DNA from 3 places in the Pseudodesulfovibrio hydrargyri genome. Region 3 is predicted to be linked to each of the others. Evidence: predicted binding sites of a transcription regulator. Region 3 holds the regulator's gene; each other region holds the start of a gene.
The links. Region 3 encodes sigma-54, which starts transcription at its own class of promoters, with help from an activator protein. Its sites were predicted from a motif close to CTGGCACGGNNNNTGCTT; they were not measured.
Positions count from the first base shown of each region.

Region 1 (3,274 bases), on a different contig from region 3:
CCAGGGCCAGGATGCGCTGGGTGAGGCTGCGGTTTTCCATATCTTGCTCCTTGGGGTGAGGGGGGCCGAGGCTCGGCCCCCCTCGGGGTTCTTGGGGGTGGAGGTGGTTAGATCTTGGACGTGATGTCGGGGAAGACCACGTAGAACATCAGGTAGGCCATGGCCAGGGTCAGGCACAGGTTCAGGGACTGGCCGCAGACGTACAGGATGAGCGGCTTGCCGCCCTTGAAGTAGTGCTTCAGCTCCCGGAAGTTGGTGGCCAGGCCGATGGCCGCGAAGGAAAGGCAGAAGAACCAGCCGCGGAACAGGCGGGAGAAGCCGCGCAGCACGCCCTGGTCGATCATGGTGAAGCCCGCGTCCGAGCCCAGGGACGAGTAGGCGATGGAGAAGATCACCGAGGCGACCAGGAAGCCGAGCACGAACTTGGGGAAGCGGTGCCAGATTTCCATGGCCCCGACCTTCTGGCCCTCGACGCAGTCCACCTTGGTGCACCAGTAGATGGCGATGCCGAAGGCGGTCACGCCGATGAGCACGTTCTGGATCATCTTGATGGTCGCGGCCACGTACAGGGCCTTTTCGGACAGGAACGCGCCGGCCGCGGCCACCGCGCCGGTGGCGTCGATGGTGCCGCCCATCCAGGCGCCGCCCAGGATGTAGGGCATGCCCGTGGCTTTGATGATCGCGGGCATGACCACCATCATGATGGAGGTGAAGACCAGGGACAGGCCGATGGCCAGGGTCAGCTCCTCCTTCTTGGCCTTGCACGCGGCGGCCGCGGCGATGGCGGCCGAGGTGCCGCATACGGACATGTCGGCGGAGATGGTCATGTTCAGGGTCTTGGAAGGCATCTTGATGACCTTCTGGCCGAAGATGAAGGTGGAGATGAGCACCACCGGGGTGACCACCCAGGCCACGAAGATACCGGGAATGCCGATGGCCACGATCTTGTTGAAGAGCACCTCGGCGCCCAGGAGCACCAGGCCGGTCTTGATGAAGAACTCGACCTGCAGGGCCTTCTTGGCCCATCCGGGCGTGCCGATGGTATTGGAGATGATCAGGCCGATGGCGATGGCCCAGGCGGCGTAGCCGATGCCGTACTGCTTCATGGTCGCCTGTCCGGACATGACGTAGGAGAGCACCGCCACGGCGAAGACCAGGATGAAGCCCTTGAGGAACTTGGCGCTGCTGCCGTCGATGAAGTGCATGCCGATGGCGAAGATCACGCCGAAGCCGATGAACAGGCCGATCAGGCCGGGGAACAGGTTATACGGCTTGTTGGAGATCTTCTTTTTGGCCGAGGATTCCTTGGAACGCAGCTTCAGCCAGTGCTCGATGGCGTTGGACGCCTCGGCGTTCAGCCCGGCGTTCTGGAAGCCCGCCGCCTCGGCCTTGGTCTGGGCGGCCAGCGCGGCCCCCTTGCCCTCGGCTGCGGCCGCCTTGGCCGCCTCGTACTTGGGCATGCCCTTGGCGTTCTTGGCGTCGGCCTGGGCCTGGGTCTGCATGAAGGCGTTGAGCGGGTTGGTGGACCACGACTTGGGGTGGGCCATCAGGTTCGCGATGCTCTTGCCGATGGGCTGGCTCTTGGCCTTGATCTTTTCCTTGGCCGTCTGGGCCTCGTACCAGGCCACGGTCTTGAACGGGGCGCGTTGCGCCTCGGCGGTCATGACGGCGTTGGCCTCGGCGAATTTCTCCTGCATGCCGGCGGGCTCGTTGTTGAAATAGATGAAGGCACCGACAATGAGGATGACAAAACCGAGCCAGATGGCCCAGTAATCCTCTTTCTTCCAGAGATCGGACCACGAAGACTTCGCCTGATCGACGACGACTTCGGAGTTCTTCTCGACAACTTGTTCAGCCATTCTCACAATCCTCCAAAAAAGTTACTCACAGGGGCGGATCGCCAGGACGGGCCGCCCGGCCACACTCGTTTTTTCCCATTGAGCAAGGAGTGGGCCATGTTTGTCGGGAAGGATTGTTCCTTGAAATAGCAGGATATTATTATTCAACGTCCGTCCGGGCTGCAAAGTCTTCTTTGCGGTTCTGGCAGGGGAGATGAAAGGTGCGGTTTGCAGTTCGACGAGGCCGGGCGGGTGTGGCGGCCGACGAAGCCTAGCGGGAGCGCGAATAGCGTTCCTCTTTCCACGGATCGGCGGAGTTGCTGTAGCCGCGCGTTTCCCAGAAGCCCGGCTCGTCCGTTGAGACGACCTTCAGCCCCTGCACCCATTTGGCGCTCTTGTAGAAGTAGCGGTCCGGGACCACGGCGCGCACCGGTCCGCCGTTGGGGCCGGGCAAGGGACTGCCGAACAGGGTGTGGGCCAGGAACACGTCCGGTTTCACGGCCTCGGTGAGGGGGATGCTCGTGGTGTAGCCGTGGGCGGCCTCGATGACCAGGAACCTCGCCTTCTTGGCGGGCCCGGCCTTGTCCAGGAGGAGGGCGATGGGGACGCCGCGCCAGGTGGAGTCCAACAGGGTCCAGCCGGTCACGCAGTGGATGTCGCAGGTGAAGTCCCGCTGTTCGAGCGCCATGAGCGCCTCGAAGTCGAGATCAAGAGGGTTCTCGACTTCGCCGTGGACGCGCAGGCGGAAGTCCTCGGGCCGGGGCGAGCCGGGCCTGCCGCCCATGTCCTCGATGTGCTCGATGGCGGTCTGTCCCGGCGGGATCCGTGGCCTTCCGTCCAGCCGAAGGGCCTCGGCCAGCTCCTGCAGGCGGGCCTCGCCGACCGTGGCGAACACGCCGGGCAGCCCGATGCTGACCACTGCACCGGCCGCGGCGGCCAGAAAAACACGCCTGGACAACAGGTTCTCTTCCCTCATGACGGCTCCTTGCGGTATGCGTGCATGGCCCGGACCTGTCAGGACCGGATATCTCGCCATGTTCACATGGTCGCAAAGAGCGGCGCAAAGGACAAGGGAAAATCCTAGTTGGCCAGCCCCCTCAAGCTTGGGCCGAGCAGGATCTCGGCCTGCTTGGAGCCGAGGTCCATGCGGTAGAATAGTTTGTAGAACTCGCGGGTTTCGCGGACCATATCCCAGGCGAACCACTCGGGGTAGAGCAGGTTGGTCAGCCAGATCAACCCCATGAGCCGGTTCACGGACGGGGGGCGGTCGAACCAGTTGTACATGCCCGCCGGGGGCTCGAACACGGCGTTGTTGCGGACCGCCTTGAGCCGGGACCAGAAAGGGTCGGTCCGCATCCGATTATACAAGCGCTGGGGGGACTTGCCCTCGTCCGAGAGCATGATGACCACGTCCGGGTCCCAGCGGGCCAGGTCCG
Region 1 covers NZ_LKAQ01000004.1:2,659,965-2,663,238, forward strand. The annotation lists gene BerOc1_RS16685 (hypothetical protein) at 1-40, opposite strand, end outside; gene BerOc1_RS16690 (YeiH family protein) at 108-1,859, opposite strand; gene BerOc1_RS16695 (molybdopterin-dependent oxidoreductase) at 2,110-2,814, opposite strand; gene BerOc1_RS16700 (ATP-binding cassette domain-containing protein) at 2,919-3,274, opposite strand, start outside.
Region 1: BerOc1_RS16690 (YeiH family protein) is a predicted target of sigma-54. The motif match lies at 1,940-1,957, and genes of this name have one in related genera.

Region 2 (3,274 bases), on a different contig from region 3:
GGGCGACCAGGGGCCCCTTCTCCCTGCCTTCCGGGTGAACTACATCCATATTCGGCTACTCGCCCTTGACGATAAGGTAGATGTCCCTGGGCGACATGTCGTACGCGCCCGCCAGTTCCTTGAAGGTGGACGCCGGGCCGGCCTCGATGCCCGCCCGCCCGAGCCTGGCCAGGACCTCTTCCTGTTCCAGGCCGTAGGTCGTGCACACGGCGGAGACCGTCAGTTTGCCGGTGCCTTCGGGCGGCTGGGCGGGCATCATGGAAAAGGGATCGCCCCCCTGCCCGGAGCGGATGATGTCGTAGACGTGCTGCGGGCTCACGCCGCGCGACCGGGCGATGTCCTGGATCAGGGAGTTCTCGTTGATGGACGAGTCGAACCCGGCCTGGTGCAGGGTGGTCACGGCCATGTCCACGTCCAGGCCGAGGAAGCCGCAGAACTTCTTGAGCGGACTGGTCTCGGCGTGCCCGTACGGCGGGTTGCCGTAGGTCTCGGTGGCCTGTTCCTTGATCCGCGCGCCGTAGTCGAGCAGCGTGCTCATGGGCGGCACGCCGATGAGCGTGCCCGCGAAGACCAGGAAGACCAGGATGAAGCTGACGATCATGGGGCCGGTCATGACCACCATCTCGCGCGTCCGGTTCTTCATGTAGTGCGTCAGCGGCTTCCAGTTGAGCCAGATGTGCAGGAGCAGGGCCAGGAGGAACAGGGTTCCCACCGTGGTATGCACGTCGCCCCACTGGGTCTTGGTCATGCCCAGCAGATGCCAATCGGCCCAGTAGGCCACGCGGCCCTCGGGCACGACGTACAGGATCACGCTGGTCAGGGTCGTGACCAGGAAGGAAAGAAGCGCGGTGAGGGACGTGATTTTTCGGAACATCCAAGGACCTCCTCAAAAAGATGGAGCGTTGCCGCCGATCCCCTGCACGCCCGCCATCGCCTGCAGATCGTCATTTGCGGGACAGGCGGCCCCACGCCGCCCATCCCGCAATATCCTGTTTTCCGGGTTATCGGAAATATCGGTCCGGTTCAACGGCCTAGTACATGCCCCGGCCCATGCCGTGCCCGTACATGCCGTGGCCGTCCATCATGCCCTGGCCGCCCATGCCGCGCCCCTGGAAGGGACCGTCGCCGTCGAAATCACGGCCGTACCCCGGTCCGGGGCAGGCGCCGAAGGCCGCGATGCCGGTGGTCTTGACCAGCTCGTCGGACATGGTCCCGCGCAGGTCGCGCATCTTGTTGCGCAGGCCGGAGATGTCGGTGACCAGCTTGGTGATGGCCTTCTCGTCGGCCTGGCCGCCGTTGATCATGGCCTGGAGCACGGACCGCTTGGCCCAGATCTGGTTGCGGACGGCCTCGAACTGGGGCTGGTACTTGTCGACCACGGCCTTGACCTCGGCCTGCTTCTCGGGGGTCAGCTGGCTGTACGCCGCGCCGAAGCCCGGTCCGCCGCACGGGCCTGCAAAGCCCCGGCCCGCATTGGGACCTGCCGCCGCGAACGCGGCCATGCCCAGGACCAGAACCGCTGCCAGGGCCGATATTGTGAAGGAATTCTTGGACATTTCGCTGCCTCCTAGAGTTATGCCGTCATGCGGCAGGAAGAAGAGAGTGTGTGTGATCTTCTTGCCACCCATGGAGCATCGCCTGTGCCATTCCTGCAACAACTTGTAATTGCACGATTTATTTTGCACAAATCGCATGCGATGCACTTTTTTGTGCATATATATGCACGCATTTTGCACACATCTTGTGCAAAGTGCAAGGGGCCGTTCCTTGCCAACGGCCCGGTACGTCGTGTTTTCTGGGGAAGAACGGGCGGCCGGGGGATACGGTATGCGAGCGTTCCCTTTCGGAGCGAGAAGTGATAGGTGGACCGGACCGACCTCCACTTCGAAACGAACGAGGAACCCCATGCCCAACAGACTGCCCTGGACGGAATATTTCATGCGCATCGCCCACCTGGTGGCCCAGCGCTCCACCTGCACCCGCCGCGCCGTGGGGGCCATCGCCGTGCGCGACAAGCGCATCCTGGCCACCGGCTACAACGGCGTGCCCACCAACATCGCCCACTGCGAAGAGGTCGGCTGCCTGCGCGACCAGCTCGGCATCCCATCCGGAGAGCGCCACGAGCTGTGCCGGGGGCTGCACGCCGAACAGAACGTCATCATCCAGGCCGCCACCAACAACCTGGACCTCAAGGGGTGCGACATCTACTGCACCACCAAGCCCTGCATCCTGTGCACCAAGATGCTCATCAACTGCAGCGTGCAGAACATCTATTACGCCGAAAACTACCCCGACGAGCTGTCCGAGGCCATGCTCGAAGAGGCCGGAGTGAACCATGTCTTCATGGCAGGCGACTTCCGCTAGCGAAACGTTCATGGAGCGGGCCGTGCGCCTGGCCCGGCTCGGCCGGGGGCCCACCGCCCCGAACCCGTGCGTCGGGGCCGTGCTGGTCCGCGACGGCGCCGTCGTGGCCGAAGGCTGGCACACGAAGTTCGGCAAGCTCCACGCCGAGCGCGAATGTCTGGCCGACGCCCGCAGCAAGGGCGTGGACCCACGCGGGGCGACCATGTTCGTCACCCTGGAGCCGTGCAACCACCACGGCAAGACCCCGCCGTGCACCGAGGCCCTGATCGAGGCGGGCGTGGCCGAGGTGGTGGTCGGCGTCCGCGACCCCAACCCGGTGGCGGCCGGCGGCGTGGAAAAGCTCCGCAGCCATGGCATCGAGGTCACCGTGGGCGTGCTCGAACAGACATGCCGGGACCTCATCGACGACTTCCTGCTCTGGCAGAACACCCATTCGCCCTACAACATCCTGAAAATGGCGGCCACCCTGGACGGCAGGATCGCGGCCAGGACCCGCAGGCCAGAAGCGGTCTCCTGCGCCGAATCCTTCGCCCGGGTCCACGACCTGCGCTCGAGAGTGGGCGCGGTCATCGTCGGCGGCAACACCTTCTACGCCGACAACCCCAGCCTGACCTGCCGCAAGGAGGGCCTGCCCACCGACTTCGTCCAGCCCTGGGGCGTGGTGGTCACCTCCCGGCTGCCCGAGGACCCGAGCCGCTTCACCCTGCTGCGCGAACGGCCCGAACGAACCATCTTCATGACCTCCAGGACCGCCGCCCACAGCCCCCAGGCCGACGTCCTGCGGCGGCGCGGCACCTCGGTCTGGCCCTTGCCCGGCCGGGCCGGAGCCCTGGTCCTGTCCTGCGGCTTCGAGCGGCTGCGCTACGACTGCGCCTGCCACTACACCCTGTGCGAGGGCGGCGGCCGGTTC
Region 2 covers NZ_LKAQ01000004.1:359,373-362,646, forward strand. The annotation lists gene BerOc1_RS06095 (two-component system sensor histidine kinase NtrB) at 1-49, opposite strand, end outside; gene BerOc1_RS06100 (DUF4405 domain-containing protein) at 56-874, opposite strand; gene BerOc1_RS19040 (Spy/CpxP family protein refolding chaperone) at 1,032-1,556, opposite strand; gene BerOc1_RS06110 (deoxycytidylate deaminase) at 1,906-2,364, shown strand; gene ribD (bifunctional diaminohydroxyphosphoribosylaminopyrimidine deaminase/5-amino-6-(5-phosphoribosylamino)uracil reductase RibD) at 2,336-3,274, shown strand, end outside.
Region 2: BerOc1_RS19040 (Spy/CpxP family protein refolding chaperone) is a predicted target of sigma-54. The motif match lies at 1,630-1,647, and genes of this name have one in related genera.

Region 3 (3,274 bases):
GACCGTGCGCCAGAACCTGGAGATCATCCTGGAGCAGACCTCCATGACCTCGCGGCAACAGCGGGCCCGGGCCGACGAACTCATGGAGATGTTCACCATCACCAAGCTGGCGGACCAGGCGTCCATGTTCCTGTCCGGCGGCGAGCGGCGCAGGCTCGAAATAGCCCGGGCGCTCATCCTCGATCCGCAGTTCATCCTCCTGGACGAGCCGTTTGCCGGTATCGATCCCATCGCGGTCATCGACATCCAGGAGATTATCTCCGTGCTCAAGTCCATGGATATCGGTATCCTCATCTCGGATCACAACGTCCGGGAAACCCTGAATATCTGCGACCGGGCCTACCTGGTCTACGAGGGCACGGTCATCCTGGAGGGAGCCCCATCCGAGATCGTCAAGTCCAGCCGCGCCCGGCAGATATATCTGGGCGAGGATTTCCGGCTTTAGCCCGCCGTTTTCGTCTTTTTTTCCTCTTTCCCGATTTACACCGTTGCTAAAGGTTGGTACACTTTTTTCATATCATAATATGCAGGCGGAAATATTAATGTAAACAGGATGTTAACACAATTGTGTTGCATCCTTTAGTTCACTGTGGCATGGTTGAACCGGAAAAAATGTCTGGCGGTTAAAAAAAATTTCTTTATCCGGCAATCGATAAACACAACCTCAAGCGGGTAGCGCATCATGGGATTGGAACTTCGGCAACAGCTCAAGCTCTCACAGCAACTGGTCATGACGCCCCAGTTGCAGCAGGCCATCAAGCTGCTGCAACTGTCGCGGCTTGAACTGCTGGAGACCGTGCAGCAGGAATTGTTGGAGAATCCCTTCCTGGACGAAACCGAGACCGACACCGAGGTCCCGGACAAGACCGAGGTCCTGACCGAATCCCAGGCCGAGGAGGAACTGGTCCGCAACGCGGACTGGGAAAACTACCTGGGCGAATTTTCCTCCACCTCCAAGCAGGCCCTGTCTCGCGACATGGAGATGCCCGAGGAGGGCATGTCCTTCGAGGCCCGCCTGGCCTCGAAGCCCTCTCTGGAAGGGCACCTGAACTGGCAGATGCGCCTGTCCAACTTCTCCGAGCACGAGCTGGCCATCGGCGACGTCATCCTCGGCAATATCGACGCCAACGGCTACCTGCAGGCCACCATGGAGGAGTTGACCGCCATGGTCCAGGCCTCGGAGGAGGAGATCGAGTCCGTTCTGCGCCGCATCCAGCACCTGGACCCGGTCGGCGTGGGCGCCCGGACCCCGCAGGAGTGCCTGCTGGTCCAGATGGAGGTCCTCGGATATGACGACCCGATCCTGGTCTCCCTGGTCAGCGACCACCTGGAGGACCTGGAGAAGAATCGTTACAAGCCTCTGGCGCGCAAGTTCAAGATCACCATGGACGAGCTCAAGTCGTACCTGGATCTGATGCAGACGCTCGATCCCATGCCGGGTGCCAACTTCTCCAGCACCGAGCCGCACTACGTCAGCCCGGACGTGTTCGTCTACAAGTACGGCGAGGACTTCGTCATCATCCTCAACGAGGACGGTATGCCGAGGCTCCAGATGAACACCTTCTACATGGATTCCATGAAGGGCGCGGCCGACAAGGAGAAGGAATATTTCCAGGAAAAGATGCGTTCCGCCGCATGGTTGATGAAAAGTCTGTACCAGCGGCAGCGAACCTTGTATAAAGTAGTTGAGAGCATTGTCGGCTTCCAACGGGCATTCTTCGAGGAGGGCGTGACAAAGCTCAAACCCCTCATCCTCAAGGAGGTGGCGGAAGACATCGAGATGCACGAATCCACCGTGAGCCGGATCACGACCAACAAATATGTCTCGACCCCTCACGGCATCTTCGAGCTGAAGTTCTTCTTCAACTCGGCCCTGGACCTGAACGACGGGTCCCAGGTGGGTTCGGAGAGCGTCAAGGCGCTCATTAAGCAAATGATCGCAGATGAAGACACGAAGAAACCGCTCAGCGACGAGAGGATAGGCGAGATCCTCCAGGAAAAGCTGGAAGTGAACATCGCCCGGCGCACGGTCGCCAAATACCGCTCGGCCATGGGCATAGCTTCGTCTTCGAAACGAAAGCAGTACTTCTAGGGGCTGCTTGAAGCACTCTCAACCAGGAGGCAGCGTATGAACATCAGCTTCACTTTCAAGAACTTCGAGCCTTCCGATCACCTCAAGGGTTATGCGGAAAAGCGTTTTGAAAAGGTAGCAAGATACGTTTCCGATGCGGAGGCCGATCTCCAGGTCAACCTGCTGGTCGACAAGTTCCGCCACAAGGCGGACGTGATCCTGAACTCGGATCGCATACATATCTCGGCCTATGAAGATTCGGAGGACATGTACTCCACCATCGACATGGTCCTGGACAAGCTGGAGGCCCAGCTGCGCAAGATGCGCGAAAAGATGAAGAATCGCCCCAGGCAGGCGCGTCCCAATAAGATGGTGCAGATGAACTACCTGTCCTACGAGGACATCGCTCCCGGTTCAGCGCCCACCATCGTCGGCACCGACGCATACGAGCCCAAGCCCATGTCCGTGGACGAGGCCGCCATGCAGCTGGATGCCCGTGACAACGAATTCCTGGTCTTCCTCAATGCGGAGACCGACGGCGTCAACGTGATATACAAGAGAAAGAACGGCGATTACGGCCTCATCGACCCCGGAAACTAAGCATGAAACTCAGTGATTACCTGGCGAAGGAGCTGATCCTTCCCGAACTCGAGTCCGCAACCAAGTCGGACGTATTGAATGAACTCGTCGCCCCCCTGGGCGTACAATATCCAGAGATGGACACGGACCATGCGGTCCGTGTCCTTCTCGATCGTGAACGGCTCGGTTCCACCGGCATCGGAGACGGCATCGCCATCCCTCACGGCAAGCTTGAGGACCTGGAAAAGGTCATCGTGGTCGTGGGCCGCAGCCGCAAGGGCGTGGAATTCGAAGCGCTGGACCACGCCCCGTGCACCATCTTTTTCCTGGTGCTCGCCCCGGAACAGGTGGCGGGCATGCATCTGCGCGTCCTGGCCCAGATCTCCCGCCTGCTCAAGGACGAGGAATTCCGCAAGGCGTTCCTGTCGGCCGATGACCTTGAGGGCCTCTGGGCCCTGCTCAAAAGCGTGTAACCGAAGGGACGGAATCCGTTGTGACCTCGACCAACCCCTTCCCGGTGGTGATCGTCACCGGACTCTCCGGCTCGGGCAAGAGCACCGCGCTCAAGGTCTTCGAGGACCTGGGGTTCTTCTGCATCGACGGGCTCCCGTCCGAGATGTCGGC
Region 3 covers NZ_LKAQ01000001.1:52,326-55,599, reverse strand. The annotation lists gene lptB (LPS export ABC transporter ATP-binding protein) at 1-445, shown strand, start outside; gene rpoN (RNA polymerase factor sigma-54) at 683-2,092, shown strand; gene hpf (ribosome hibernation-promoting factor, HPF/YfiA family) at 2,129-2,671, shown strand; gene BerOc1_RS00260 (PTS sugar transporter subunit IIA) at 2,674-3,123, shown strand; gene rapZ (RNase adapter RapZ) at 3,144-3,274, shown strand, end outside.